Regions from separate parts of the Clostridium felsineum DSM 794 genome, predicted to be linked through region 1. Evidence: a T-box and tRNA genes for the amino acid it is inferred to sense, from the RefSeq annotation. Region 1 holds a T-box; the other holds one or more tRNA genes.
The links. The T-box of region 1 lies ahead of thrS (threonine--tRNA ligase). A T-box ahead of a tRNA ligase gene usually reads a tRNA of that ligase, here a tRNA-Thr.
Positions count from the first base shown of each region.

Region 2: it has a tRNA-Thr gene. The T-box ahead of thrS (threonine--tRNA ligase) is inferred to sense a tRNA for this amino acid. The anticodon was not compared.

Region 1 covers NZ_CP096980.1:3,127,436-3,131,796, forward strand. Annotated here, with positions in the region: gene thrS (threonine--tRNA ligase) at 1-1,896, opposite strand, end outside; T-box leader at 1,949-2,166, opposite strand; gene ytxC (putative sporulation protein YtxC) at 2,232-3,107, opposite strand; gene CLFE_RS14880 (DUF6873 family GME fold protein) at 3,331-4,029, shown strand; gene CLFE_RS14885 (alpha/beta-type small acid-soluble spore protein) at 4,099-4,296, opposite strand.
Region 2 covers NZ_CP096980.1:819,095-823,455, reverse strand. Annotated here, with positions in the region: gene rplK (50S ribosomal protein L11) at 1-236, opposite strand, end outside; gene nusG (transcription termination/antitermination protein NusG) at 271-792, opposite strand; gene secE (preprotein translocase subunit SecE) at 842-1,066, opposite strand; gene rpmG (50S ribosomal protein L33) at 1,107-1,256, opposite strand; gene tuf (elongation factor Tu) at 1,473-2,666, opposite strand; tRNA gene CLFE_RS03840 (tRNA-Thr) at 2,871-2,946, opposite strand; tRNA gene CLFE_RS03835 (tRNA-Gly) at 2,955-3,029, opposite strand; gene sigH (RNA polymerase sporulation sigma factor SigH) at 3,110-3,724, opposite strand; gene CLFE_RS03825 (NYN domain-containing protein) at 3,814-4,332, opposite strand; gene rlmB (23S rRNA (guanosine(2251)-2'-O)-methyltransferase RlmB) at 4,337-4,361, opposite strand, start outside.

The sequences.
Region 1 (4,361 bases):
CTGCTTAACTTCAGCATTTATTCTAAATATGAAGTCCTCAACATTCATTGAGCCTAAATCTCCTTCTTTTCTGCTTCTTACAGAAATCACGCCCTCTTTTATTTCCTTATCTCCTATTACTATCATATAAGGAATCTTTTTAAGCTGAGCTTCCCTTATCTTATATCCTATTTTTTCATTTCTAACATCTTTTTCAACTCTTATTCCTGCATCTCTTAATTTTTGGCTTATAACATCAACATATTCTACTTGACTATCTGTTATGTTCATAACTTTAACTTGCACCGGTGCAAGCCAAGTTGGAAAAGCACCTGCATAATGCTCTATTAAAATTCCTATAAATCTTTCTATACTTCCAAAAACAACTCTATGAACCATAACTGGTCTATGTTTTTCTCCATCTGCACCAACATAGTTAATATCAAATCTTTCAGGCATTTGAAAATCAAGTTGTATTGTTCCACACTGCCATGTTCTGCCTATACAATCCTTAAGATGAAAATCTATTTTAGGTCCGTAGAAGGCTCCATCACCTTCATTAACTATATACTTTAAATTTGCAGCATTAAGTGCATTTATAAGTCCATTTGTAGCTGCTTCCCAATCTTCGTCACTTCCCATGGAATCTTCTGGTCTTGTAGATAATTCAACATAATAGTCAAATCCGAATACTTTATAAAACGAATCTATAAGTTTTATTACTTTTAGTATTTCTTCAGTTATTTGATCTTTAGTCATAAATATATGTGCATCATCTTGGTTAAAACATCTTACTCTCATAAGTCCATGAAGAGCTCCAGATTTTTCATGTCTGTGAACAAGTCCTATCTCCCCAAGCTTTATAGGAAGTTCTCTATAAGAATGTATGTTATCTTTATATACCAAAATTGATCCTGGACAGTTCATAGGTTTTATAGCATAATCCTGCTCATCAATTTTAGTAAAATACATATTTTCTTTATAGTGATCCCAATGTCCTGATTGATGCCATAATTGTTCATTTAATATTACTGGTGTACTTATTTCATCATATCCTGCTTTATTATGAACCTGTCTCCAATAATTTAATAAAATATTTTTTATTACCATTCCCTTTGGGTGAAAAAATGGAAATCCTGGTCCTTCTTCATGCATAGTAAATAGATCGAGTTCTTTTCCAATTTTTCTATGATCTCTCTTCTTAGCTTCTTCAAGCATATGGATATACTCCTCAAGATCTGCTTTTTTTGTAAATGCAGTTCCATATATTCTTTGAAGCATTTTATTCTTTTCATTTCCTCTCCAATATGCACCTGCAACTGACATAAGTTTTACAACTTTTACCTTAGCAGTAGATTCAACATGGGGTCCTGCACATAAATCAACGAAGTCCCCTTGTTTGTAAAATGAAATTACTGCATCTTCTGGTAGATCTTTTATAAGTTCTACCTTGTAAGGCTCTTTTTTTTCTTCCATATATTCTATAGCTTTTTCCCTTGGAAGTTCAAATTTTTCAAGCTTCAAGTTTTCTTTTATTATTTTATCCATTTCCTTCTCTATTTTAGGAAACATTTCTTCTGTAAATGAGAAATCTGCATCAATATCATAATAAAATCCTTCATCTATTGCAGGTCCTATAGCTAATTTTGCTTCAGGATAAAGTCTTTTAATTGCTTGTGCTAATATATGTGAAGCTGTATGCCTTAATGTCCATTTTCCATCCTCATCATCAAATGTAAGTATTTCAAGAGTACAATCTTTATCAATATTAGTCATTAATTCTGCTCTTTCTCCATTGATTTTAGCGGAAATTGCTTTCTTATAAAGTCCTGGACTTATTGATTTTGCAATATCACCTGGAGTTGTTGTACTGTTAAACTCCATAACTTTTCCATCTTTAAGTGTTACTTTAATCATATTAATTCCTCCTACAAAAATTATTTATCAAAAAAATAAAACTCCTCCCATACAAAGGGACGAGTTACCGTGCTTCCACCCAAATTAAAAGAAGTTATATTATCTTCTTTTCACTCAAATCAATAACGCAGATATACGGAGATGCTTACTAAACAGTTCAGCACTCAGCTCAAAGGTGGTTTTCAATAATACACATTTAAGAAACTTTCAGCTAAAATTTCTCTCTCTTTAAAATAGTAATTACTTACTCTTCCTTTTCAAAGCCTTTATTTAACTTAAATTATATTCCAATAAAATTCATAAGTCAATATATAAAAATTTTAACTTTATATTATTTAAGTTCTTCCCATAGTAATTTCACTACAAAATATCACTTTATTTTCAAAAACATTCTCTATAGTATTTAAAATTTCTTTATTTTGAAATTTATCAGCATCATAAATAATTATTTTTTGAGGACATGCTGTTATAAGCCCACTTATAAGTATATCATCTTCATTTATTCCTTTTTTAGATTTAGCCCCTGAAAATTCATTCATAACCTTATCTGTTATATCTTCTCCCTTGACATCTGTAAGTTTATATTCACCAGTTTCTAATACATAAATATTTACAATTTCAATTTTACTTTCTTGCATATCCACAAAATATTTCAATAACTTTACAAATTCATCATATTCTTTTTCAATCATATACCTTTCTATAACTTTGTCTATTATTATTTTTAAATTTGCTTCTATAAATTTCATTCTAAACCTAACAAAACCAGTTATATTTACTTCATCATATTCCTCAAGACATTCATTTATCTTTTCCAAAATTTTATTCTTCTTATTTATATAAAATATCTCTTCATCATTTATATTATTATCTTTTAAAATCTCACCAACACACACTTCCCGTATCTCACTCATTTCATCTATATCTAAAAAGAAATAAGACTCTTCTAATATATCGTTAAGACTCATCATACAAAAATCTATAGCCATTATATCATATAGTACTTTAGCAAAATACCTATTAAATTTGATTTTAACACTATGATCATATTCGTAATTGTTACACATAACTTTTATAAAATGAGTGTCTTCTTCCATACTTTCACATATTCCAATATTTATATTGTCTTTGTGTAAACTTTCCTTTATTTCTTCAATACTACTTATAACATAATTAATCTTATCCTTAACAACTATAGTTTTAATAAGCATTTTACCAATCCTTTCTAATTGGATACAATACAAATGCAAATTTATCTTAATGACATAAATCCAATCCTATTTAGTATGTATCTAAAATTTTAACTATATGCATTTATTTTAATAAAAATATATAATATACATGTAAGGAAACAGTTGAATTTTTAATTTTTAATATAAAAAATTAATTTCAATATATTTTACCTTATAGAAATTAAAATTGTGAGGTGTTTTTTTGAAAGCTGTTATTGTGGACAATAGAATAAGCGAACTAGAAAAATATAATTTAAAAAAGTTAGATTTAAATATAATTTTAACTCCTATATGTAAAGATATTTCCTCTCCTATTTCTGGTCACCCTGATGAAGTTATTTGTAAAGTATCCGATAAACTCATGATTATATATAAAAGTTCTACTTCTGAATTTATTGCTTCTATTAAAAATTTGGGCATAAACATAATAAAATCATCTAATACTTTAGGAAATGAATATCCTAATGATGTAGCTTTAAATGGTGTAGTTCTTAAGGATTTTTTTATACATAATATTAAGTATACAGATCCATCCCTTTATAATAACATTCTAGATAAAACTATTATAAATGTTAAACAGGGTTATACTAAATGTTCAACTGCAGTAATAAACGACTATGCCTTAATGACAAGCGATATAGGAATTGCAAATTCCGCCTCAAAATTCAATTTAGACGTACTACTCCTACCTCCCGGCGATATTGTTCTTCCCGGCTTTGAATATGGTTTTATAGGTGGCAGCTGTGGTTTAATTAATAAAAACACATTAGCTTTTTACGGAAACTTAGAAAAATATAAATTTAAAAATAAAGTTTTAAATTTTTTAAATAAACATAATATAAAGCCTATATACCTTAGTGATAGTAAGCTTATTGATCGAGGAAGTATTATCACTATCTAGAAATAAGTTTAAAAAAGGCTATCTCAATTAAAATTGAGATAGCCCCTTTAACCTTATTCTAGTTTTTAACTATTTAAGACTGCTTTCATATTCTTGGATCATTTTTTTAACCATTTGTCCGCCTACAGATCCATTCTCTCTTGAAGTAAGATCTCCGTTGTAGCCTTCTTTTAAGTTTACTCCTACTTCTTTAGCAGCTTCCATCTTAAACTTATCTAATGCTCCTCTTGCTTCTGGTACTAATGTTTGGTTATTTCTTCTTGACATAATGTGTTACCTCCTTTTTAATTGACTCGTATTGAATTTACACTATAAGTTTGTGCTTTTTTAAG
Region 2 (4,361 bases), 2.3 Mb from region 1:
ATTAAAACTGCTGCAGGAGGAGTCTTAAGTATAAAACTAAAAGATCTATCCTGATAAACTGTAATTACAACTGGGATAGTGAATCCAGCTTGATTAGCAGTCTTAGCATTGTATTCTTTACAGAATGCCATGATATTTACACCATGCTGTCCTAATGCTGGACCAACTGGTGGTGCTGGAGTTGCTTTTCCTGCAGGTAATTGTAGTTTTATTAAACCTACTACTTTCTTTGCCATGAAACTTACACCTCCTATAAGGTATTTTACCTTACTAATCTAGTTTTTCTATTTGATTAAAATCAAGCTCAACAGGAGTTTCCCTGCCAAACATATTAACTAAGCCTTTTAATTTGCCTTTTTCTAAATTAATCTCTTGGATAAGAGCAACTTGATCTACAAGTGGGCCCATAATAACTTTTACACTTTCGCCAACAACAACATCTATGCTAGCTACTTTTTCCTTTATTCCCATTGCTCCAACTTCCTCATCTGTAAGAGGAACTGGTTTAGATCCTGGTCCAACAAATCCTGTACATCCTCTTGTATTTCTAACAACATACCAAGATTCATCAGTCATTATCATTTTTATAAGCACATAACTTGGAAATACTTTTTTTAAAGTTACCTTTTTCTTGCCATCTTTTTCTTCTACTTCTTCTTGAAGTGGAACTTGAATATCCAAGATTAAATTTTGCAAATTTCTGTTTTCAATGGTTTTTTCAATGTTTGCCTTTACTTTATTCTCGTAACCGGAATATGTATGTACGACATACCATTTAGCTTTTTCACTCATAATTTTATGGAACAGAATTTTTTTCTGAACCCATAACCTCCCTTACATCTTACTTAAAGATCACCTTAAAGAGGTTATTAAAACCAAAATCCATTATTGCTACCACTATGATATACACAGCGCAAAAAGTTATCACTGCTATCGTGGTTTTTTTAAGAGTTTCTTTCGAAGGCCATGTGATTCTATGAGTTTCAGCCCCCAAATCTTTAAAAAATCCAACAAAACCTTTTAATGGTGATTTTTCCACATTTCTATTTTTTACATTAGCAGCCATTTTTATTCACATCCTATTTATGAAATTACGGCCTGATATGCTATTTTGTCTCTTTATGAAGTGTATGTTTGTGGCAAAATGGACAATATTTTTTCATTTCTAATCTATCTGGATCATTTTTCTTATTTTTCATTGTGTTGTAATTCCTTTGTTTGCACTCTGTGCAAGCTAGTGTTAGTTTTACTCTCACAATCTACACCTCCCAATTTTAAAGAAAATTTCCTATGCCTTGCTAAAATACGCACTACCTCAATATATTATCACAATTATTGCAACATGTCAAACACATATCAAGGACTCATTTGTTATTTTTTCGACTTTATTTTTTAATATTAATCCCCTACATAAAGGGACTGGGTTTGTCACCCAGTCTGCTTACACATATAGGAAAACAATTTACAGTATACTATTCAATGATGCTAGTAACAACTCCTGAGCCAACTGTTCTTCCGCCTTCTCTGATTGCGAATCTTAAGTTGTCTCCCATTGCTACTTTTGTTATTAATTCAACTGTCATATCTATGTGGTCTCCTGGCATTACCATTTCTACTCCATCTGGTAATTGGATTGATCCTGTTACGTCTGTTGTTCTGAAGTAGAATTGTGGTCTATATCCGTTGAAGAATGGTGTATGTCTTCCGCCTTCTTCTTTCTTTAATACGTATACTTGACCTACGAACTTATTATGTGGAGTTATTGAACCTGGTTTTGCTAATACCTGACCTCTTTCGATGTCTTCTCTTTGTACTCCTCTTAATAATGCTCCGATATTATCTCCTGCTAATGCACTATCAAGTATCTTTCTGAACATTTCTACGCCTGTTACTACTACTTTTGTTATTTCGTCTTTCATTCCAACGATTTCTACTTCGTCTCCAACCTTTAACATTCCAGTTTCAACTCTTCCTGTTGCAACTGTTCCTCTTCCTGTTATTGTGAAAACATCTTCGATTGGCATTAAGAATGCTTTATCTGTTGGTCTTTCTGGTGTTGGGATGTATGCATCAACTTCTGCCATTAAGTCTTTTATTGGTTTTACTGCTTCTGCATCATCTGGGTTTTGTAATGCTTTTAACGCACTTCCTACTACGATTGGTGTATCGTCTCCTGGGAATCCGTATTCGCTTAATAATTCTCTTACTTCCATTTCTACTAAGTCGATTAATTCTGCATCATCTACTTGGTCTGCTTTATTTAAGAATACTACTATATATTCAACACCAACTCTTGATGCTAATAGTATGTGCTCTCTTGTTTGTGGCATTGGACCATCTGCTGCACTTACTACTAGGATAGCTCCATCCATTTGTGCTGCTCCTGTTATCATGTTCTTTACATAGTCAGCATGTCCTGGACAGTCTACGTGAGCATAGTGTCTGTTTTCTGTTTCATACTCAACGTGTGCTGTATTGATTGTTATTCCTCTTTCTTTTTCTTCTGGTGCTTTATCAATCTCTTCATAGTTAAAAGCTTTTGCTTTTCCCTCTTTTGCTAATATTGTTGTAATTGCTGCTGTTAATGTTGTTTTACCGTGATCTACGTGTCCTATTGTTCCTATGTTTACATGTGGTTTCGTTCTTTCAAATTTTTCCTTTGCCATTTCTATTTCCTCCTTAATACTTATGGTAAACAATTAATATTTATTGTATTACACCACAATTAGTAATGTATTAAAAATTTTTATTATAGAACACCTTCTTTAATATTCATAACGAATACGGCAGAAAGCAAAACATTAAAAACATGACGAAACTTAATCCATTCATGTAAACTGTTCCTGGTGTGTTCTATTCAATAAGTTTTCTGGAGCCCACGACCAGATTTGAACTGGCGACCTCCACCTTACCAAGGTGACGCTCTACCTACTGAGCCACATGGGCAACTTTATTGGAGCGGGAAACGGGTATCGAACCCGCGACACCCAGCTTGGGAAGCTAGTGCTCTACCACTGAGCTATTCCCGCACATTATTATAATGCTCAAAGTTATAAGCTATATACCAATTATTAATTTTACTATCAACAATTTTCTTTGTCAATATATTTTATCTTTTTTCCAAACACTTTTCCAATTTTCTTTTAACTCTTTGTAATGCATTATCTATAGATTTAGAACATCTATCCAAATCTTTAGCTATTTCCTGATAAGATTTTCCCTCTAAATAAGATTGCAAAACCTCTATTTCCAAACTTGAAAGTACTCTAAGCATATTTTTTCTTATTTTAGCCACTTCTTCTTTGCTTATAATAAGTTCCTCTGGATCCGATACTTCAACACTTGATACTACGTCAAACAGCGTTCTATCCGAATCTTCATCATATATAGGCTTATTTAAAGAAACATATGTATTCAGAGGTATATGTTTTTGTCTAGTTGCTGTTTTTATTGCTGTAATAATCTGTCTAGTTATACAAAGCTCTGCAAAAGCTTTAAAAGAAGCTAATTTACTAGGTTTAAAGTCCCTTATAGCTTTATACAACCCTATCATTCCTTCTTGACATATATCCTCTTTATCTGCACCAATTAAAAAATATGATTTTGCCTTTGCTTTCACAAAATTATAATACTTATTAATCAAATATTCTTGTGATTTTTCATCTCCAAGTTTTGCCATCATCACTATTTCTTCGTCTAACTTCTCATCAAAATTAATTTCCATACTTCTAGCTATCTCATTTTCCACTAGTATCCCCCCTATGTAACCCATAAAACAATTATACAATAACAATATTTTCCAAGTCAATGCTTTTAAAGATTTTTTCTTATTTTATCTAATTTTTCCATTATTTTTTTGTCTATTCTATCTTCTAAACGATTATATTTTTTCTCACTGCTTATTTTTTCAGCTTTTTTACTTATTTTAGCTCGAATTTTTTTCACATCATTGTAGAACTCTATAGAAGACATTCTTGTAGATCCTCTTTGAAAAACAACCTGCTGTTCTAAATTATCGGACGTAACTACACAAACTTCAGATTTTCTTCCAATTTTATTTACATATCTTTCAATAAAACTATCTGCCGTTTCACCAGATTTTGTGTATACTATAGTGAATTTATCATACATTTTTATTTTTTCTCCAATATTACCTTGCATATGATGAGCATCAAAAACCACTATAATCTTACAATTTGTAAATTCTCCATATTCTATTAAGACTTCTATAAGTCTATCTCTTGCACTTTCTAAGCTCACATCATCCTTAATGATATTAAGCTCTCCCCAACTATTTATAACATTGTATCCATCTACAAGGATAGTTTTCACTTTACTATCCTCTTTTTACAATTCTTTGT